DNA from 3 places in the Streptosporangium sp. NPDC050855 genome. Region 3 is predicted to be linked to each of the others. Evidence: predicted binding sites of a transcription regulator. Region 3 holds the regulator's gene; each other region holds the start of a gene.
What was found. Region 3 encodes HrcA, which represses chaperone genes, less so after heat shock. Its sites were predicted from a motif close to TTGGCACTCTCNNNNNGAGAGTGCCAA; they were not measured.

Region 1 (7,287 bases), on a different contig from region 3:
GAAGACCGCGGTCGGCCTGCACCGGGCGGCCTACCTGCTCTTCACCCACCGCGAGCGGCTCGCCCGGTCGGGCGTCATGATCGTCGGCCCGAACCGGGCGTTCCTCTCCTACATCTCCTCGGTGCTGCCCGCCCTGGGCGAGGTCAAGGTCGACCAGACCACGGTCTCCGGCATCCTCGGCGACCACTCCGCGCCCGAGGACGCGGCGGTCGGCGCCGTCAAGGGCGACGCCAGGATCGTCGAGGTGCTCAGGCGCGCCCTGTGGATGCACGTCGTCAAGCCCACCGAGGGCGTGCTGTACACCAAGGGGATCAACCGCTACCGGGTCGCCGACCACGAGGTGCGCGAGATCGTCGCCGCCCTGCGCGGCACCACCCGCTACGGGCCCGGCCGCGCGACGCTCGCCCAGCGCCTCGCCCACCTGGTGCTCGTCCGGATGGAGCAGCGCGGCGAGTCGCCCGACGACCGGGTGCAGGACGCGGTGGCCCGGTCCGCGCCGGTCAAGCGGCTGGTGGACGCGGTCTGGCCCAAGGTGACCCCGCAGCAGGTGCTGTACCGGCTGTTCAGCGACCCCGGCTTCCTGGCCTCCGCGGCCAAGGACGACCTCACGCCCGAGGAGCAGGCCCTGCTGCTCTGGGCCAGGCCCGCCAAGTCCTTCCGCTCGGCGAAGTGGTCGGCGGCCGACGCCGCGCTGATGGACGAGCTGGGCGACATGATCGAGCGGACCGTACCGCTGGGCCACCTGGTCGTGGACGAGGCCCAGGACCTGTCGGCGATGCAGCTGCGGGCGCTCGGGCGGCGCTGCCGTACCGGGTCGGCCACCGTGCTGGGCGACCTCGCCCAGGGCACCACGCCCTGGTCCGCGCGCTCCTGGACCGAGGTGCTGACCCATCTGGGCTTCGAGGACGGCAGCGTCACCGAGCTCACCCTGGGGTTCCGGGTGCCTCGCGAGGTCCTCGACTACGCCGCCAGGCTGCTGCCCTCGGTGGCCCCTGGCCTGGCCGCCCCCCGGTCACTGCGGCCCGGCGCGGGCTCCCTGTCGGTGCGGCGGGTGACGGACCTGGCCACGGCGCTGTCCGGCGCCGCCGAGGAGGCGCTCGCCCGCGAGGGGTCGATCGGCGTCATCGTCCCCGACGCCTCGGTGGACGCGGCGTCCGCCGCCCTGTCCCATCTGGATCACCGCGTGCTGAGCCCCGACACGGTCGCCGACCACCGCCTGCTGGTCGTCCCGGCCACCCTGGCCAAGGGCCTGGAGTACGACCACGTGATCGTGACCGAGCCGGCCGACATCGTCGCCGCCGAGCCCCGGGGCCTGGCCCGCCTGTACGTGGTGCTGACCCGCGCGGTCACCTCGCTGACCGTGCTGCACGCCCGGCCGCTCCCCGCGCAGCTCGGCTGACCACGCGACGCACCGGACGGTGAACGACGCGACGTCCGGCCGTTGAACGACACGGCGTCCGGACGGTGAACGCAAAAAGAGGCGGCCCCGACGGGGGTCGCCTCTTTTTCGAAAGCGTATGGACTAGAAGTCCATGTCGCCACCGCCGCCGGGCATGGCGGGAGCGGCACCGGCCTTCTCGGGCTTCTCGGCGATGACGGCCTCGGTGGTGAGGAACAGCGCCGCGATGGACGCCGCGTTCTGCAGAGCGGAACGCGTCACCTTGGCCGGGTCGATGATGCCCGTCTCGAACAGGTTGACGTACTCGCCGGTGGCGGCGTTGAGGCCCTCACCCGCGGGAAGGTTGCGCACCTTCTCGACCACGACGCCACCCTCGAGGCCGGCGTTCACGGCGATCTGCTTCAGCGGCTCCTCGAGAGCCTTCTTCACGATCGCGGCACCGGTGGCCTCGTCGCCGGTGAGCTCCAGCTTGTCGAACGCCTTGGCGCCGGCCTGCAGCAGGGCCACGCCACCGCCGGGGACGATGCCCTCCTCGACGGCCGCCTTCGCGTTGCGAACGGCGTCCTCGATGCGGTGCTTGCGCTCCTTGAGCTCGACCTCGGTCGCCGCGCCGGCCTTGATGACGGCCACGCCGCCGGCCAGCTTGGCGAGACGCTCCTGGAGCTTCTCGCGGTCGTAGTCGGAGTCGGTGTTCTCGATCTCGGCGCGGATCTGGTTGACCCGGCCGGCGATCTGCTCGGCGTCGCCGGCACCGTCGACGATGGTGGTCTCGTCCTTGGTGACGATGACCTGGCGGGCCCGGCCGAGCTGGTCCAGCGTGGTGGACTCCAGCTTGAGGCCGAGGTCCTCGCTGATGACCTGGGCGCCGGTCAGGATGCCGATGTCGCCCAGCATGGCCTTGCGGCGGTCACCGAAGCCGGGCGCCTTGACGGCGACCGAGCGGAAGAGACCGCGGATCTTGTTCACGACCAGGGTGGCCAGGGCCTCGCCCTCGACGTCCTCGGCGATGATCAGCAGCGGCTTGCCGGCCTGCACGACCTTGTCGAGAACGGGGAGCAGGTCCTTGTTGGCGGACACCTTGGAGTTGACGACCAGGATGTAGGGGTCGTCGAGGACGGCCTCCATCCGCTCCGGGTCGGTCACGAAGTACATCGAGGTGAGGCCCTTGTCGAAGCGCATGCCCTCGGTGAGCTCGAGCTCGAGACCGAAGGTGTTGCTCTCCTCGACGGTGATGACGCCTTCCTTGCCGACCTTGTCCATCGCCTCGGCGATCATCTCGCCGATCTGCGGGTCGCCCGCGGAGATCGAGGCGGTGGAGGCGATCTGCGCCTTCGTCTCCACGTCCTTGGCGAGCTTGGACAGCTCCTCCGACACGCGCTCGACGGCGGCCTCGATGCCCTTCTTCAGGGCCATCGGGTTGGCGCCGGCGGCGACGTTGCGGAGACCCTCACGTACGAGAGCCTGAGCGAGCACGGTGGCGGTGGTGGTGCCGTCACCCGCGACGTCGTCGGTCTTCTTGGCGACTTCCTTGACGAGCTCGGCCCCGATCTTCTCCCACGGGTCCTCGAGCTCGATCTCCTTCGCAATGGAGACACCATCGTTGGTGATGGTGGGGGCTCCCCACTTCTTCTCCAGAACGACGTTACGGCCCTTGGGGCCGAGGGTCACCTTCACGGCGTCCGCGAGCTGGTTCATGCCACGCTCGAGACCGCGCCTGGCGTCCTCGTTAAACGCGATCATCTTGGCTGCCATACGGCTAGACCTCCCAGATACAGGGTGGCTTGCTCCGGACCGAGCCGACGCCCGCGACGGCATGTGGGCCCACGACTCCGTTCGGCGGGCCCCATCGCCTCGATCCAGGTTTGGCACTCCTCATGTGCGAGTGCCAACAAACTGTTTAGCACTCTACCCTGCCGAGTGCAAGCTGCGATCGCCTGACCTGCGTCGCACCAGGGGACGTCGCGCCTTCACGGCGGCGCGTCAGGGGTACGGCACCGGCCGCCTCGTGGCACGTCAGGGGCGATCCACCGGGTACGACGCCCGGCCCGCCGGGGCGTGGGGCGTCCTTTCGCCGTCCGACGACGGCGGGACCGTTCCGCGCAGAGCGAAGGCCCGGTCCGTCCCCGCGGGAACGGACCGGGCCCGACGAAACGAACCGCTCGGACCGATCCCGGCCAAGCCGGACCAAGCCAAACCAGTCCAGATCAGCCCGCACGAAGCCGGACCAAGCCGGACCAAGTCGAACCAGCCCGGATCGGCCCGGACAGGACGGATCACATCGGACCGGAGTGAACGGCCTCGAACCGGACGGGCCGGGTCCGACGAACCCGTCCGGATCCGGCCGGATCCGGACGGGCCGAGCCCCGACCCGACCCGACGTGACCTGACGAGCCGACCACGCCGGACCGGGCCGGACATGAGGGGCGGGCGTGCGGAGCGGTCGGACAGACCGCGATCCGCAGGGTTCCACGAGGTTCCACGAGGTTCCGCGGGGCTCTGCGGTGCTCCGCGAGACTCCGCGGGGCTCCGCGGGATCCGCCGCCCGCCCGGAGAGTTCGGGGGACGGCCGGGTCAGACCGTCCGGACGGCTTCGGCCTGGGGACCCTTCTGACCCTGGGTGATCTCGAACTCCACCCGCTGGCCCTGCTCCAGTGCCCGGTAGCCGTCCATCATGATCGCGGAGTAATGGACGAACACATCCTTACCACCGTCTACCGCGATGAAGCCGTAGCCCTTGTCCGCGTTGAACCATTTGACGGTGCCCTGCGCCACTTGTGACTCCTCTTACTGGTCTTTAGGACGACGCCCATTCCTCTCGCGAAGTCCTCAATCTTCGGGCGAACTTCGCCACGTCGATCGCCCTCGACCATACCTGTGAGAAGTGGTCGAGCAACAGAGTCAAGCACCAAACTACCCGTTTACGCGAGTTTTCCGTACGAGAACATAGTTTGACTATCACTAGTAGTTAGTTTAAATTTGTACGATCTCTTCATACGCAAGGAATATGAGTCCGGGTCATAAAAAACGACACCCGCGCGGCCTGAGCCGTGCGGGTGTCGTGGGGAGATGTCGATGGCGAACGGGGCCGGGCCCCGAGCCCACCGGCGGTCCGGACGGGCCCGCAGGGGCCGGCCCGGGGCGGGTCGGGGACGACGTGACGGCGCGGGAGCGCCGGGACCGGGACGCCGGGTGGGCGGCGGTTCAGCCCCCGGCCACCGCCGGGATGATGGAGATCTGCGCGCCCGAGGGCGTGGCCGTGTCCAGGTTCTCGGCGAAGCGGACGTCCTCGTCGCCAACGTAGACATTGACAAAACGGCGAATCTTACCCGTTTCATCAAGGATTCGGGCACCGATCCCCGGGAAGTCCGCGTCCAGCTTCTGCAGAACTTCGCGCAGGGTCTCACCCTCCGCGCTCACCTCGGCGGCACCACCGGTGTACGTCCGGAGAATCGTCGGAATCCGCACAGAAACGCTCATAGTTCGGTACCTTTCACGGTTTTCAGGCGATGGCCGCACGGAATGCGTCAAGGGAGGGCCGGATGACCGCGGTGGGACGCGCCTCGGAGGCCACCGCGTCCAGGGTCTTGAGGCCGTCCCCGGTGTTGAGCACCACGGTCTCCGCGTCGGGGTCGAGCGTGCCCGAGGCGACCAGCTTGCGGAGCACGCCGACGGTGACGCCACCGGCGGTCTCGGCGAAGACGCCCTCGGTCCTGGCCAGCAGCCGGATCGCGTCGACGATCTCGGCGTCGGTCACGTCCTCGACGGCGCCACCGGTACGGCGGGCGATGTCCAGGACGTAGGGGCCGTCGGCCGGGTTGCCGATCGCCAGCGACTTGGCGATGGTGTCCGGCTTGACCGGGCGGATCACGTCGTGACCGGCCTTGTAGGCCGCCGAGACCGGCGAGCACCCCTCGGCCTGGGCGGCGAAGATCTTGTACGGGGTGTCCTCGACGAGCCCGAGCCGGATCAGCTCCTTGAACCCCTTGTCGATCTTCGTGAGCTGGGAGCCCGAGGCCACCGGGACGATGATCTGGTCGGGGATGCGCCAGCCGAGCTGCTCGGCGATCTCGTAGGCCAGCGTCTTGGAGCCCTCGGCGTAGTACGGCCGCAGGTTGACGTTGACGAAGCCCCACTTCTCGCCCAGCTCGTCGCCGATGAGCTCGGAGCAGAAGCGGTTCACGTCGTCGTAGGTGCCCTCGATGCCCACCAGCCTGCCGCCGTACACGGAGGCCATGACGATCTTGGCCTGCTCCAGGTTCGAGGGGATGAACACGCAGGAGTCCAGCCCGGCCCGCGCGGCGGCGGCGGCCACGGCACCGGCCAGGTTGCCGGTGGAGGAGCAGGACAGGGTGTGGAAGCCGAAGGTGCGGGCCGCCTCCACGGCGATGGCCACCACGCGATCCTTGAAGGAGTGCGTGGGGTTGCCCGAGTCGTCCTTCACGTGCAGCGAGCGGATACCGAGCTCGCGAGCCAGGTTCCGGGCGTTGACGAGCTTGGTCCAGCCGGGTGCCATGTTGGGCTTGGAGGCCACGTCGGCCGGGACCGGCAGCAGTGAGCGGTAGCGCCAGATGTTGTCCGGCCCCTCGGCGATCTGCTCCCGGGTCACGCGCCCGAAGTCGTAGGCGATCTCGAGGGGCCCGAAACATTCGATGCACGCGAAGCTCGGGCCGAGGTCGTAGCGGGCACCGCACTCGCGACAGGACAGGGCCACGGCGGGGCCGAAGCTTCCGCCCGCGTCCTGCTGGGCGGGCGAGGTGACGGTGATGTTCTCAGTGGTTGCGAGCGCCATGAAGCGAGGCCTTTCCCTCATCTTCGTCTGCGACCACCCTGGTCACAGACCGGAATTGGCACCTGTCCCGGCCGACCTCGTCAGATCACGAGTCTTGAACCGGGAGGGTTGCCGGGGCTTCGCAGGGCCGGTCCCTCCACCCCTCTGGATGAGCACGTATTCAGTTGTCGACCTGATGCGCAGGTCTCCAGCACTCTACCCCGCCACCCCGCCGTCCCGGCAAGCCGTCTCACCGTATGAGACATGGCGTGTTACCTGCCGGACAGGGACATCGGCGGGGGTGTGGTCACCGGCCCTGACGCCGACCCGGGACCGGGCCGGCGTCAGGGCCGGGACCGTGCCGGAGGCCTGACGCCCGGCCGGACACCGGACTTCCCGAAGACGGCCGCTCAGGTCAGGGCGCGCTGCGGACCGAGAGCGGGGACGGCGCCCTGAGCCCCACGGTGTAGGCGCCGGAACCGGCCACGCTCGCCACCCGGTAGCGGTAGAAACCGGGCGTCCCGGTGTAGGTGATCTTCTCGTCGGGGCCGGCGCTCCTGGAGGAGGCGACGACCCGCCAGGCGGAGCGGCTCCACTTCTGCAGGTACAGGTCGAAGTCCGCGCCGGCGGGGCCGTCCAGGCACCCGAAGTGGTTCCCGGGAATGCCCGCCCGGTAGTAGACGCTCCTGGGGTGGTAGACGGACCTCCCGGCGGCCAGCGCGCCGGTGAAGGTGGTGGGATAGCCGGTGCAGGTGCCGGTGGTCGGCGGCGGCGGATTGCCCGCCGTGGTCCTCAGGGCCAGGCCGTAGGCGGTGAGGATCTCGGCGATCGGCTGGAAGTAGGTGACGCCTCCCGAGGCGCAGTCGCCCGAGCCTCCGGAGGTGACGCCCTGGGCCTGGTCGATGGCGATGAACGAGCCGCCCGAGTCGCCGGGCTCGGCGCAGACGCTGGTACGGGTCAGCTCCAGGACGGCGCCCTGGGGGTAGGTGACGCTGGCGTCGCGCTGCTGGATGAGGCCGCAGTACCAGTCGGTGGTGGAGCCCGACCGGCAGACCGAGGCCCCCTCGATGGCGACCCGGGCCCCGGCGACGGGGACGATGCCGCCCTCGCCGTTGTCCAC
Region 2 (7,287 bases), on a different contig from region 3:
TCTACGAGAGCGTGATCGGCCTGGCCGTGCAGTCCCCGCCGCTGACGCTGCTGTCGGCCATCCCGGACGGCCGGATGATGAGCGACTTCGCGCACCGCTACGCCGACCAGTGGATCGGGGCCCAGCACGCGGGCCTGCTCTCCTGCCGGGTCGTCATCCCGGTCCACACGCTGGAGATCCCGGGCCTGCGCGACAAGCTGGACCGGTTCGAGCGGGCCGGAGCCCAGGTGCGCACCCTGGACGTGGTGCCGAGCTGGTTCCTGGTCGCCGGGGGCGACGCCGCGGGCCTGCCGCCCCAGTGGGGAGGCACGCTGCCGGAGAACGCCTACAACTTCCACCTGCTCCGGGCGCCCGTCGTGGTGGCCGCGCTCGGCTCGCTCTTTCGGGAGCTGTGGGCACGCTCGGCCCGGCTGCCCTGGACCCACCGCGACGACGTCGTGGTCCGGGTGCTGCGGCTGGCCGGCCAGGGCGTCCCGGACGAGATGATCGCCCGGCAGCTGGGCGTCTCGGTCCGCACGGTACGGGCCCGGTTCGCCGACGCCATGGCCGAGCTGGGCGCGCAGTCACGCTTCCAGGCGGGGGTGGAGGCGGCCCGGCGCGGCTGGCTCTCCTAGGACCGCGGCCCTCCCTCGGCGACCGGGGACCTCCCGCGCCTCCGGGCGCGGCCCCGGCGCCTCCGGTTGCCTTCTCCGACGCCTTCGGGTACGGCCCCTGCCCCTTCGGGCGACCGGCTCTCCGCAGGGCCGGGACGCCTTCCGAGGCGCCGTACGCCCCCGGCAGGGCGGGATACGCCTCGCCCGGGACCGCCGCACTCGTGCAGTTCCATGCCTCTCTGTCACATCCAGGCCATAAGGTGGGATCGTGCTCGACGATGTCCCTCGCGACCCGTTCGCGGATGACCCCGACGACCCGGCGGCGGCGCTGGGCGATCCCGACGATCCCGAGCCGCTCACCACGGACGAGCGCGACGAGGCCATGACCGACCTCGCCGACGTGGAGGTCTTCCGCTCGCTGCTGGAGCCCCAGGGAGTGCTCGGCCTGGTGCTCGACTGCCCCGAATGCGGCGAGCAGCACTACTTCGACTGGGAACTGCTCCGCGGCAACCTGCGCCAGATGATCGAGAACGGCCAGCCGCAGGTCCATGAGCCCGCCTACGAGCCCGACCCCACCGACTACGTGAGCTGGGAGTACGCCCGGGGTTACGTGGACGGTGTGATCGACACCGAGGAACACCGCTGATCCACGTCGTCGGCCAGGGCCGCCAGTAGCGCGACCGCGACGTCTCCGGCCTTCGAGGGGGAGACCGGTGTCCTGCGGGACAGTGCCTCGACGACCGCCTCGGTCTCGGTCACGGCCGGATCCTCGTCCGGCCCGTACCTGCGGGCCGGACGTCGCGGGTGAACCGTTGTCATGATCGTTCTCGCTCCGGGTCGTCGCGAGCCCCGTCCCGCGGTTCGGGTCTCCGCTCGCGGCCCCTGCTCAGCGGCTCCGCGGTCAAGCTATCGACTCCAACTCCGCCATCGCCCGAAGCCTGGCCAGCGCCCTGTGCTGGGCGACACGAACCGCACCTGGTGACATGCCGAGTACATTACCGGTCTCCTCGGCGGAAAGGCCCGACACCACCCGGAGCATGAGCAGCTCCCGCTGGTTGTCCGGCAGCCGCGACAGCAGCCGGCGGGCGTGCTCGGCCTCGATGTAGCGCACCACGGTCTCCTCCGGCCCCGGCCCCTCGTCGGGGCCGTCCGGAAGGTCCTGGGTGGGCACGGCCGAACGCACCGAGCTGCGCAGCGCGTCGGCCACCTTGTGGGAGGCGATGCCGAAGACGAAGGACGCGAAAGGGCGGCCCATGTCACGGTAGCGGGGCAGCGCGGACAGCACCGCGATGCACACCTCCTGGGCCACGTCGTCCGCGATGTGGTATTGACCGGAGACCCGGCCCAGACGACCACGGCAATAACGCACGACCATCGGCCGCAGTTGCGCGATCAGAGCCTCGATCGCGGTGCGATCCCCCTGAACGGCGAGGCTTGTCAGATCCTTGAGATCATCCCTGTGGGCGACCCCATCGGACCTCGTCGCAAGCCTCACCCCATTTTTGGCGTCGGCGACGCATCCCTCGGTCACGTTAGGCATGATGCCCGCCCTGATAGTGCCTGTCGTCATGGCAAACGGCTACGGATTGGTCACATTGAGGCGGTGATAACCGCGCGTAATCAAGGGGCGACGCTATCGACTACGGTATGTAGGAATATTCCGCTCGATTGCCAGAATGCGTTCTATAGAGCAGAAGCGTTTTTTGGATCTTCCACGCCGGAAGACGTGCCATGACGCTTTGGGACCGCTTTCGGTTCACCGCCGGAAGCGATCGTCCTTCATCCTCCACGCGAGCCCGGCGGGTCCCGGACGCGGAGACACGAACGGCCCGCGTCCCCCGAGGGGGGCGCGGGCCGCGCGGGAGCGGTACCGATCAGTGGCCGTGACCGTGGCCGTGGCCCTGACCGCCGCCGGCCGGGGCCTCCTCCTCGGGCTTGTCCACCACGAGGGCCTCGGTCGTCAGCAGCATGCCGGCGATGGAGGCGGCGTTCTGGACGGCCGAGCGGGTGACCTTGACCGGGTCGATGACGCCCTGGGCGATCAGGTCGCCGTACTCGCCGGTGGCGGCGTTGAAGCCCTGGCCGGCGGAGAGCTCGGTGACCTTGGCCGTCACCACGTAACCCTCGAGACCGGCGTTCTCGGCGATCCAGCGGGCCGGCTCGACGAGCGCCTTGCGGACGATCGAGACACCGGTCGCCTCGTCCCCGGTCAGGCCCAGGTCGTCGAGGGCCTTGGAGACGTGGATGAGCGCGGAGCCACCGCCGGAGACGATGCCCTCCTCGATCGCGGCGCGGGTGGCCGAGATCGCGTCCTCGAGGCGGTGCTTCTTCTCCTTGAGCTCCACCTCGGTGGCCGCGCCGACCTTGAGCACGCAGACACCGCCGGAGAGCTTGGCCAGACGCTCCTGGAGCTTCTCGCGGTCCCAGTCGGAGTCGGACTGCTCGATGGCGAGCTTGATCTCCTTGACGCGGTCGGCGATCGCCGTGGCCTCGCCGGCACCGTCGACGACGGTGGTGGAGTCCTTGGTGATCACGACGCGGCGGGCGGTGCCCAGCACCTCGACGCCGACGTGCTCCAGCTTGAGGCCGATCTCCTCGCTGACGACCTGGCCACCGGTGAGGATGGCGATGTCCTGCAGCATGGCCTTGCGGCGGTCACCGAAGCCGGGCGCCTTGACCGCGACCGAGGTGAAGGTGCCGCGGATCTTGTTCGTCACCAGGACGGCCAGGGCCTCGCCCTCGACGTCCTCGGCGATGACCAGCAGGGCCTTCTTGGTCTGCGCGATCTTCTCGAGCAGCGGCAGGAAGTCGGCGACCGAGGAGATCTTGCCCTGGGTGATCAGGATGTAGGGGTCCTCCAGGACCGCCTCCATGCGCTCCTGGTCGGTCACCATGTAGGGCGACAGGTAACCCTTGTCGAACTGCAGGCCCTCGGTGAACTCCAGCTCCAGGCCCATGGTGTTGGACTCTTCGACGGTGATCACACCGTCCTTGCCCACCTTGTCGAACGCCTCGGCGATCAGCTCGCCGATCTTGGCGTCCTGCGCGGAGATCGTCGCGACGTGCGCGATCTCCTTCTTGTCCTCGACCGGGCGGGCGGACTCGATGAGCCTGTCGCTGACGGTCTTGGCGGCGATGTCGATGCCGCGCTTGAGGGAGAGCGGCTGGGCGCCGGCGGCCACGTTGCGCAGGCCCTCGCGGACCATGGCCTGGGCCAGGACGGTCGCGGTGGTGGTGCCGTCACCGGCGACGTCGTTGGTCTTGGTCGCCACCTCCTTGGCCAGCTGCGCGCCGAGGTTCTCGTACGGCGCCTCCAGCTCGACCTCACGGGCGATGGTGACACCGTCGTTGGTGATGGTGGGCGCACCGAACTTCTTGTCGATGACGACGTTGCGACCACGCGGGCCCAGCGTCACCTTGACCGCGTCCGCGAGAGCGTTCACGCCGCGCTCGAGAGCTCGGCGCGCGTCCTCCTCGAACGACAGGATCTTCGGCATGACAATCCTCTCTATAAGTACGTCGGCGCATCAAAGCCCCGGGCGCTGTCGCGACCCGGGGCTCGATACGTCATCTTTTTGTGAAGCGAAATCTACTTCTCGATGATGGCGAGCACGTCGCGGGCGGAGAGCACCAGGTACTCCTCGCCGCTGTACTTCACCTCGGTGCCGCCGTACTTGCTGTAGAGGACCACGTCGCCCTCGTTGACGTCGAGCGGAACACGCTTCGTGCCGGCGTCGTCCCAGTTGCCGGGACCCACCGCGAGGACCTTGCCCTCCTGCGGCTTCTCCTTGGCGGTGTCCGGGATGACCAGACCGGAAGCGGTGGTCTGCTCGGCCTCAAGCGGCTGGACCACGATGCGGTCGCCGAGCGGCTTAACGGGAACCTTGGTGGCGGTCGTCACGTCGGACCTCCCCTTCAGATGTGAACGATCTAGAAGAGGCGACCAGCGGTCTGCCGTCGCGGGTGTCAGACCTGCCTCGTCGCATTGATTTGGCACTCTCACGGGGAGAGTGCCAATACGGAACAGTATGCAAGGAGGCCTTGACAGTCAACACGAAGCGCCCTTCTGCGCTAGGAGCGGACGGCGAACCGGGAGGAAAACCCCTCATCAGGCCCGTGACGGAAGGCGATAGCGTCGGCTGCTGTGAATCTCGACGCATTCCGGGAGCTGCTCACCCCGCGCGGCCAGGAGGCGCTCGCCGCCGCGGCCGGGACCGCCGGCGACGACCCGGTGACGGCGGTGACCCGCCTCCGGAGGCACTACGACGCGGACCTGACCTCGGCCGCGCTCACCCAGGCCGCGCTCAGGGTGCGCGCCAGGGACAAGTTCGGCCCCGACGCCGACCTGATGTACTTCACCCGCGCCGGGCTGGAGCAGGCCACCCGCCGCGAGGTCGCCGACCACCGGGCGCGCCGCCTGGCGGCGGGCTCGCGGGTCGCCGACGTCTGCTGCGGCATCGGCGGCGACCTGCTGGCCCTGGCCAGGGCCGGATGCACGGTCGAGGCCGTGGACGCCGACCCGCTCACCGCCGCGGTGGCGCGGGCCAACGCGGACGCGCTGGGACTGGGCGAGCGGGTCTCGGTCCGCGCCGCCGACGCCTCCGTCCTGGACCCGGCCGCCTTCGACGTGCTGTTCGCCGACCCCGCGCGCCGCACGGCCCGGGGCAGGACCTTCGACCCGATGGGGTACTCGCCGCCCTGGCCCGCGGTGCTGGAGATGGTGGCCCGCGCCGGTGCCGCCTGCCTCAAGGTCGCCCCCGGCATCCCGTACGAATTCATCCCCGACGGCGCCGAGGCCGAGTGGGTCTCCTGGCGCGGCGACGTCAAGGAGGCGGTGATCTGGTGCGGCGCGCCGGCCGGGACGACGCCGCGCCGGGCCACGCTCCTGCCGTCCGGCGTCACGATGACGCCCGACCCCGCGCTCGGCGCCCCGCCCACCGGCCCGGTGGGCCGCTACATCTACGAGCCGGACGGCGCGGCGATCCGGGCCCACCTGGTCGCGGAGATCGCCGCCTCGGTCGGCGGGCGCCTGCTCGACGCGCAGATCGCCTACATCACCGGCGACGACGCGGTGACGACGCCGTGGGCGTCCCGGTACGAGGTCCACGAGACGCTGCCGTTCTCGCTCAAGCGGTTGCGGGCGGCGCTGCGCGAGCGCGACGCAGGAAACGTGACGATCAAGAAACGCGGTTCCGCGGTGGACGTCGACCGGCTCAGGAAAGACCTCCGGCTCTCCGGCGGTGAATCCGTCACGGTCATTCTCACCCGGATCGGCGAGAGGCCGTTCGCCTTCGTCTGCAGCCCCGGCTGACCAGCCAAAATAGTTAATTCTTCCAGCCAACCGGCAATTCCCATCTTTTAGTCTCGCCGCTGGAAAACCTTGATCCACCGGCTAAGGTTTCGGGGCGGGAGTTCTCCCTCGTCCGCGGTTTCACCACGTTCAGCAGTATTCGTCAGCGTTCATCAGTATTTGTCAGCGTTCATCAGCGTTCATCAGCGACCGACCCCATCCCACCGCGCGGCCGACCGTCGGCGAGTGAAGGAGTTCTCGGTGGATCACTCCGACCACGCCCTGTTCCAGGCGGGCAGCCAGACCGCCATCTCCGACCGGATGCGCGAGCTCCTCGCCCGCGCGGCCCAGGACCACGTCTACGAGCAGCGGACCCAGGGCGCCGTGCTCGACGAGATCCGGCAGCGCCTGGAGGGCATGGAGTGGCTGCTCCGCGAGGTCAGGGAGCGCGAGATCGGCGGGCTGAACGGCACCCTCGAATCCGTGCACGGGCGCCTGGACGAGATCGCCGCCCGCCCGCCCACCTGGGCCGAGAGCCTGGCCCAGCACGTCGAGGCGGTCCGCGACCACGTCGACGCCGTCGGACGGCGCGTCGACGCGGTGCGCGACCGGATCTCGGACGTCGGCGAGCTGCCGAGCCTGTGGACCGACCTGGGCGCCATGGGCGAGGGCGTGGAGGAGGCCCTGGCCCGGCTGCGCGCGATCTCGGACGGCACCCAGGGCGTCGACGAGCAGGTGCGCGGGCTGGCCGAGCACCTCGCCCGGCTCCAGGCCGACATGGGCATCGCCGCGCACCGGTTCAGCCGGCTGGACCGGGCGCTGGCCGACCTGGCCCAGCGCACCGGGCGCGTCGAGGCGGGCATGCTCGAGGCGTCCACGAGCCTGCAGCAGGCCCTGGGCACCGCCACCGACCGGGTGCTGGCCGCGGTCGACCAGGTCAACGCCAAGGTCGACCAGGTGAGCGGCAGGGTCGACCTGGTCGTGCCGAGGATCGACGAGCGGACCGCGGCCGTCGAGAGCCGCATCGACCGCCTGGACGGCCATCGGACGGCGGCCGGAGGGCGCTTCGACACCCTGGAGGAGCGCCTCGACGACATCGAGGGACGGGTCACCGGCCGCATGGACGTCATCGACTCCCGCCTGTCCACCCTGGACGGCCACGCGGAGAAGTCGGCCGAGCGCCTGGAGAGCCTGGACGAGCGGGTCGGCTTCCTGCCCGCGATCCTCGGCCTGGACGTGCTCATCGGCGCCCAGGCCACCGAGCAGCGGGAGCGCTTCGACACCCTGGAGGAGCGCGCCCGGCGGGCCGAGGCCGCGCTGGCCCCGCTGGCCGAGATGGTCCGCGCCCGGCCCGACCGCGAGCAGCTCACCCAGGCGCTGAGCGAGACCGTGGAGCCCGCGCAC
Region 3 (7,287 bases):
GACTGGCGCGCGTCGCTGGCCGCGGCGATCGAGGCCGGGCCCGACCACGTCTCGGCGTACTCGCTGATCGTCGAGGACGGGACCAGGCTGGCGGCCAGGATCAGGCGCGGCGAGCTCCCGATGCCCGACGACGACGTGGCCGCCGACCGCTATCTGATCGCCGACGCCATGCTGGCCGAGGCGGGGTTCGAGTGGTACGAGGTGTCCAACTGGGCGACCTCCGAGGCGGGGCGCTGCCGGCACAACCTGCTCTACTGGACCGGCGGCGACTGGTGGGGGGTCGGGCCCGGGGCGCACAGCCACGTCGGCGGCACCCGCTGGTGGAACGTCAAGCACCCCGCCGCCTACGCGCGGCGCCTGGCCTCGGGGGACTCCCCGGCGCACGCGCGCGAGGTACTGGGCCCGCAGGACCGGGCGGTGGAGCGGCTGATGCTGGAGCTGCGGCTCTCCCGCGGGTTCCCGCTCGTCGAGCTGGAACGTCCCCCCGTGGTCGCCCGGGCCCTGGCCGACGGCCTGCTGGAGACCGAGCCGTTCAAGGCGGGACGGGCGGTGCTCACGCTGCGCGGCCGCCTGCTGGCCGACGCGCTGGTCCGCGACCTCACCTGAGGCCGTTGAGGCCGTGTCCTTGACGGCTCGTGACGTACGGTGGCGGCCCGTCGCGGAACGGCCGCGTCCCGGCCCGTCCTGGCTCCTGGCGATCCGCCCGGGTCAGCTCACGAACCGGATGGTCATCGGATAGCGGTACCTCTCGCCCCGGCTCGCCGCCACCGTGGCGACGATCGCCATGATCAGCGACCCGATCCAGAGCAGGAGCATCAGCACGAACCCGACGAGCACGAACGCCAGGACGCAGCAGACCACGTAGGCGATCAGCACCGTGAGCTGGAAGTTGAGCGCCTCGGCGGCCTGGTCGCGCACGTAGGGCGAGCCGTCCCGCTTGGCCAGGTAGAGCACCAGCGGGCCGATGAAGGAGGTCAGCAGCCCCAGCAGGTGGGCCAGCAGGGCCATGGTGGTGTCGTCGCTGCCCGGCCGCGGCCCGTACGTCCCGGGCGGTGCCTGGTGGCCGTAGCCGGGCGGGGTGTACCCGTCGTACGGGTGGCCCGGCCGGTACGCGTCACCGGGACCGCCCGGCATGCCCGGAGCACCGGTGCCGTACGGGGGAGGGGCGGGCCGGTACGGGGAGCCGGACGGGTGACCGTACCCCTGGCCGTATCCCTGCTCGTATCCCTGTCCTCCGCCGTATCCCAGGCCGTACTCCTGGCCGTATCCCGGTCCCCGGTCGTGCCCCTGGGGCCATCCGTACCCCGGTTCCGTCGGCTCGTGGCCGCGCCCCGGCCCGGTGCGGTCCCGGTCGTCCGGCCCGTACCCCTGGTGCGGCGCGTCCCGGCCGGGCCCACCGGATCCACCGGGCCCACCGGTTCCGCCGGGCCCACCGACCCCACCGGATCCACCGGTCCATGCCGCGGGGTCGTCCATGCGCCGCGTCCGGTCGTCGCCGGGCCGATCCTCGGCGTTCTCGTTCATGTCCCCTCCCGGGGGTCGACGGCCTGCCCATCCTCGCCGGGAACCGTCACGAAGTCGATGAGTTCCTCGACCGGCCCCAGCAGGTCGGGTTCCAGGTCGGCGTAGGTCGTGACCGATCCGAGGATACGGCGCCACGCCTCGCCGGTCTCGACGTTCCAGCCCAGCGCGGCCACGACGCCCTCCTTCCAGGGCACGCCGCGCGGCACCGAGGGCCAGGCGGGGATCCGCAGCACCTGCGGCCTGACCGCCTGCCAGACGTCCACGAAGGGATGCCCGACGACCAGCACGTGCGGTGAGGAGACCTGGGCGGCGATCCGGCTCTCCTTGGAGCCGGGGACCAGGTGGTCGACGAGCACCCCCAGCCGGCGGCCGGGCCCCGGAGCGAACTCCTCGACGATGGAGGGCAGGTGGTCGACCCCCTCCAGGTACTCCACGACCACGCCCTCGACCCGCAGGTCGTGCCCCCAGACCTTCTCCACGAGGGCGGCGTCGTGCACGCCCTCGACGTAGATCCGACTCTCCCGGGCGACCTGGGCCCGCAGCCCCTCCACCGCGATGGACCCCGAGGCGCTCCGCCGCGGGCCGCGCGGCGCGGTGGCCGGCCGCACCAGGGTCACCACCTTGCCCTCCAGCAGGAACGCGGCCGGTTCCAGCGGGAAGACCCGCCGGCGCCCGAACCGGTCCTCCAGGGTGACGGCCTCCTTGTCGCAGGCCACCACGGCGCCGCAGAAGCCGCCGTCGGCGTCCTCGACGACCAGGTCGAGCTCGGCGGGGACCTGGGGGATCGTCCCCCGGCGGGGGCGCCGCCAGTCTTCCGCCAGAACGTCACGCTCGTACATCAACGACCGTCCACCCTCTCTCGCCGGGATCACGTGGGACGCTAGCAAAAGCCACCGTCACCTGCCGTACGGTCCCGATGCCGCCCACTGTCCCGCCGCCGCCGACGCCGCGGCGGACGCCTGGCGCTTGCGGGCGTTGCCCCGCTTCACCAGGACGACGATCGTCACGAGGATGGCCAGCAGGATGCCGACGCCGGGCACCGCGAACAGGGCGACCACCCCGCCCACCAGCGCTCCGGTGGCGAACTCCTGGCCCACGCCGAACCTGGTGCCCTCGTCCGGGTCGGCGGTGCAGGTCATCCGGTAGTCGCCCGCCCGGTCCACGCCGATCCGCAGGCCCAGCTCCCAGGAGATGCCGTTCGCCCCGGAGACGGTCGTCCGCCCGGCCGGCTTCTGCAGCCTCGGGGTGCCGGTGCCGCCCCTGAGGGAGCACTCGAACCGGGTGGGGCCCGCGGTGGAGACGTAGAGGGCGGGCCTGTCGGCGGGGTCGAGCCTGACCGTCGTCTCCTGGCCGGGGACGAACGACGTCTTGGGGGCGGACTCGGCCGCGTCGGAGAGACCACCGGCGAACCCGGCGATGCCGACGATGACGCTGAGCGCGGCGACCAGCCAGGCCCCGACGATCCACCCGATGCCGGGCTTGATCTTCCCGGTGGACGACGGTCCCTGCGGGACGCCGTACCCGGGAGGCGCGTGGCCGTAGGAGGGGTCCCCCTGGTAGGGCTGCTGCCCGCCCGGGTACGGCGGGTGGCCCTGCCCGCCCTGGTAGTAGGGCTGCTGCCCGGGCTGGCCGTAGGGTTGCTGCCCCGGCTGACCCGGCTGACCGGATTGACCGGGCTGGCCGTAGGGCTGCTGTCCCGGCTGGCCCGGCTGCCCCGGCTGGCCGTACGGCTGCGGGCCCGGCCGGCCGGGCCCGCCCCCGTACCCGGGCTGTCCGTACGGTTGCCCGCCGGGTGGGACATATGGCTGCTGGGAGGCACCGTGACCGGGGTCACCGGCCGCGCCCCCCGGGAAAGAACCAAAATCTTTGGACATATACGGATTGTGGTGGCTTCGCCTTGGATCGCGATAGCAGTTGACTTAACAACGGCTTGGCGGGACCATCCGCAGCTCTTGCTTATCGCGCCTTTCGCGCCGGGGCCGTACACTTGGCACTCGGGAACACAGAGTGCCAGACCTCGTGTTTCCCTCGGACGCAGGCAGGGAGGTGACCACGTTGGTCGACGACCGGAAGCTCGCGGTGCTACGCGCCATCGTCGAGGACTACGTGTCCACCAACGAGCCGGTGGGTTCCAAGGCGCTGGCGGACCGGCACAACCTGGGGGTCTCACCGGCGACGATCCGTAACGACATGGCCGTGCTGGAGGAACAGGGGTACATCGCCCAGCCCCACACCAGCGCCGGCCGAGTGCCCACCGACAAGGGGTACCGGCTCTTCGTCGACCGGCTGTCCCAGGTGAAACCGCTCTCCAGTGCCGAGCGCAAGGCCATCGAGAGCTTCCTGGCCGGGGCCGTGGACATCGACGACGTGGTCATGCGGACGGTGCGGCTGCTGGCCCAGCTGACCCGCCAGGTCGCCGTGGTGCAGTACCCGACGCTGACCAACTCGGCGGTCCGCCACGTCGAGCTGGTGCCGCTGAGCGAGCACCGGCTGATGTTCGTGCTGATCACCAACACCGGCCGGGTCGAGCAGCGGGTGGTCGAGCTGCCCGAGGTCGCCGACGAGCAGCGGGTGGCCCACCTGCGCGCGGTGCTCAACACCTCCCTGGACGGGTGCGGGCTCAGCGGCGTCCCCGACAGGGTCGCCGACCTGCCCGAGCGGCTGTCGCCCGAGGATCGGCCGCTCGCGGCCACGATCCTGTCGGTGCTGCTGGAGTCGCTGGTGGAGAAGCACGATGAGAAGATCGTTTTTGCCGGGGCCGCCAACCTGGCGGGAGCCGACTTCACGGTCGGCCTCCGCGACGTGCTGGAGGCCCTGGAGGAGCAGGTCGTGCTCATGCGGCTGCTCGGTGAGACCTCCGACCTGTCGGCGCTGACCGTGCGGATCGGCTCGGAGAACCCCTATACCGGACTCCAGGGCACGTCCATCGTCGCCGCCGGATACGGTTCTGGGGACAAGCAACTGGCCCGGCTCGGTGTGCTGGGCCCGACGCGTATGGACTACCCGGTCACGATGGGCGCGGTGCGCGCGGTGGCACGCTACGTCAGCCAGATTCTGGCTGCATCCTAAGAGGTCAACGAAAAGTGGCTAAGAGCGACTACTACGGCACCCTCGGGGTGCGCCGTGACGCCAGTGCGGAAGAGATCAAGAAGGCGTATCGCCGCCTGGCGCGAGAGCTGCATCCCGACGTCAACCCCGACCCTGAGACCCAGGAGCGGTTCAAGGAGATCACGCAGGCTTACGAGGTCCTCTCCGACTCCGGTAAGCGCCAGATGTACGACATGGGCGGCGACCCGTTCTCCTCGGGCGGCCCGGGGGCCGGAGGCTTCGGCGCGGGGTTCCCGTTCAGCGACATCATGGACGCCTTCTTCGGCGCCGCCGGTGCCGGAGGCGGCCGGGGGCCCCGTTCACGCGCCCGCCGCGGACGTAACGCCACCATCCGGGTCGAGCTGGACCTGCAGGAGTCGGGCTTCGGCACGACCCGCGAGCTGGTCGTCGACACCGCGGTGGTCTGCAAGGTCTGCACCGGCTCCGGTGCCGCCGCCGGGACCCACCCCGACACCTGTGACATGTGTCACGGACGCGGTGAGGTCTCCCAGGTCACCCGGTCCTTCCTCGGCCAGGTCATGACGTCGCGTCCCTGCCCCCAGTGCGGCGGCTTCGGCTCGATCATCCGCAACCCCTGCCAGGAGTGCTCGGGCGACGGCCGGGTCCGCACCCGGCGGACCATCAAGGTCCGCATCCCGGCCGGTGTCGAGGACGGCACCCACATCCAGCTCGCCGGTGAGGGCGAGGTCGGTCCCGGTGGCGGCCCCCCCGGCGACCTGTTCCTGGAGATCGTCGAGCGCCCCCACGAGACCTTCGAGCGGCGTGGCGACGACCTGCACTGCACCGTGCAGATCCCGATGGCCGCGGCGGCGCTCGGCACCATCCTGACCATGGAGACGCTGGACGGCGCCGAGGAGCTGGACATCCGACCCGGCACGCAGTCGGGGCAGACGATCCCGCTCTACGGCCGCGGGGTGCAGCGCCTGAACGAGACCGGCCGCGGCGACCTGCTGATCCACGTCAACGTGGAGACCCCCACCCGCCTGGACGCGGCCCAGGAGGAGCTCCTGAAGGAGCTCGCCAGGCTCCGCGGCGAGGAGCGCCCACCGGGCAAGTTCGCGCCCGGCCAGCAGAGCTTCTTCTCCCGCCTGCGGGACGCCTTCAACGGCCGCTGACGAGATGACCCGGACAGCGCTCCCACCGCTCCCACCGCTCCCACCGACCCGGCCGACCCGGACCCTGCTCCCTCGGTGGCCGGTCCGGCCGGCCGGACCGGCCGGGCGGGCCGGGCGGGCCCGGCCCGGCGCGTCATGAGCGTTCCGGTCTTCCTGGCCGAGCGCGCTGACCTCGCCGGGGCGGCCGGGACGGAGTTCGTGCTCGGCGGCCCCGAGGGGCGCCACGCGGCGGCCGTACGGCGGCTGCGGGCCGGGGAGCGGCTCGACCTGACCGACGGGGCGGGCCTCGTCGCCGAATGCGTGGTGGTCGAGTCCGGCAAGGACTCGCTCCGGGTCGAGGTGCTGCGCCGCCACGACCTGCCGGCGCCCTCCCCGCGGCTGGTCGTGGTCCAGGGGCTGCCCAAGGGCGACAGGGGCGAGCTGGCCGTGGAGATGATGACGGAGGCCGGGGTCGACGTGATCGTCCCCTGGGCCGCCGCCAGGTGCGTCACCCAGTGGAAGGGCGAGCGCGCGGCCAAGGCGCTGGCCCGCTGGCGCTCCACCGCCCGCGAGGCGGGCAAGCAGTCCCGCCGCTTCCACCTGCCGGAGGTGACGGAGCTCGCGACCACCCCGAAGGTCGCCGGTCTGCTCTCGGCCGCAGCGCTGGGCGTCGTCCTGCACGAGGAGGCGGCCCTTGCGCTGTCCGGCCTCGCGCTCCCCGCAGGGGGCGACATCGTCGTGGTGGTCGGCCCGGAGGGCGGGATCTCCCCGGAGGAGATCGCCGCGTTCCGGGAGGCCGAGGCGTCCCCGGTGCTGCTCGGCCCGACGGTGCTGCGCACCTCGACGGCCGGGGTCGTCGCGGCGGCGGTGCTCCAGGCCCGCACCGGCCGCTGGTGACCCGGGCCGCCGCCCCGCGACGCACGCCGGACGGCACCCGCCGCTTCACCGGCCCGCCGACGACACCAGCCCGCCGACGACACCGGCTCGCCGCTTCACCGGCCGGCCGGTGAAGCGGTCGGAAGGGACGGCCGGGACCGGCCCGGTGACGACGGCTAGGTGCCGGACGGGGTCGGGACGGGGGTGGCCGGCTCGGTCGGCGTCGGGGGCGACACCTCGTTGCCCGGCGAGCAGTCCTCCGTCGAGCAAGGGCTCTGCGTGGGCGTCGGCGTGGCCGTCGCCGAGGCCTCCTCGCACCACTCGGGGGGCTCTCCGCCCTCTCCGCCCTCGACGGGCTCGCCGTCCAGCGGGGTGGGGCAGGGGGGCGTCGGCGTGGGCCGGGGCTTCGCCGTCGTCGAGGTCGGCCTGGCGGACGGTTTCGGGCTCGCGGTGGCGCTCCTGGAGGACGTGGGCTCCGGCGCGGGCGGGGTCGCCGACCGGGAGACGATCGGGAGCGGGGCCGGGTTCGAGGCGGCCGGTGTCGAGGGGGCCGGGGGACGCGAGGTGGCCGACCCGTCGGGAGGGGTCGACTCGGTGAAGTTGACCTGCCCGGCGTCCACCGAGGGGATCACCCGCTCGCGGAGCTCGGGCACCACCATGACGACGGTGGACGCGACGAGGACGG

Region 1: a site for HrcA is predicted at 3,262-3,288, ahead of groL (chaperonin GroEL). Genes of this name have one in related genera too.
Region 2: a site for HrcA is predicted at 4,584-4,610, ahead of groES (co-chaperone GroES). Genes of this name have one in related genera too.

The regions. Positions count from the first base shown of each region.
Region 1 covers NZ_JBITFY010000016.1:219,989-227,275, forward strand. The annotation lists gene ACIBCT_RS29375 (HelD family protein) at 1-1,399, shown strand, start outside; gene groL (chaperonin GroEL) at 1,523-3,151, opposite strand; gene ACIBCT_RS29385 (cold-shock protein) at 3,971-4,171, opposite strand; gene ACIBCT_RS29390 (MoaD/ThiS family protein) at 4,601-4,876, opposite strand; gene thrC (threonine synthase) at 4,899-6,188, opposite strand; SAM riboswitch class I at 6,203-6,343, opposite strand; gene ACIBCT_RS29400 (S1 family peptidase) at 6,583-7,287, opposite strand, start outside.
Region 2 covers NZ_JBITFY010000001.1:701,605-708,891, reverse strand. The annotation lists gene ACIBCT_RS03405 (response regulator transcription factor) at 1-614, shown strand, start outside; gene ACIBCT_RS03400 (DUF5319 family protein) at 862-1,239, shown strand; gene ACIBCT_RS03395 (hypothetical protein) at 1,200-1,352, opposite strand; gene ACIBCT_RS03390 (sigma-70 family RNA polymerase sigma factor) at 1,495-2,133, opposite strand; gene groL (chaperonin GroEL) at 2,468-4,090, opposite strand; gene groES (co-chaperone GroES) at 4,183-4,494, opposite strand; gene ACIBCT_RS03375 (methyltransferase domain-containing protein) at 4,738-5,904, shown strand; gene ACIBCT_RS03370 (hypothetical protein) at 6,145-7,287, shown strand, end outside.
Region 3 covers NZ_JBITFY010000010.1:225,331-232,617, forward strand. The annotation lists gene hemW (radical SAM family heme chaperone HemW) at 1-606, shown strand, start outside; gene ACIBCT_RS21600 (DUF4870 domain-containing protein) at 709-1,524, opposite strand; gene ACIBCT_RS21605 (DUF3097 domain-containing protein) at 1,521-2,363, opposite strand; gene ACIBCT_RS21610 (hypothetical protein) at 2,421-3,398, opposite strand; gene hrcA (heat-inducible transcriptional repressor HrcA) at 3,580-4,593, shown strand; gene dnaJ (molecular chaperone DnaJ) at 4,608-5,747, shown strand; gene ACIBCT_RS21625 (16S rRNA (uracil(1498)-N(3))-methyltransferase) at 5,883-6,623, shown strand; gene ACIBCT_RS21630 (hypothetical protein) at 6,779-7,287, opposite strand, start outside.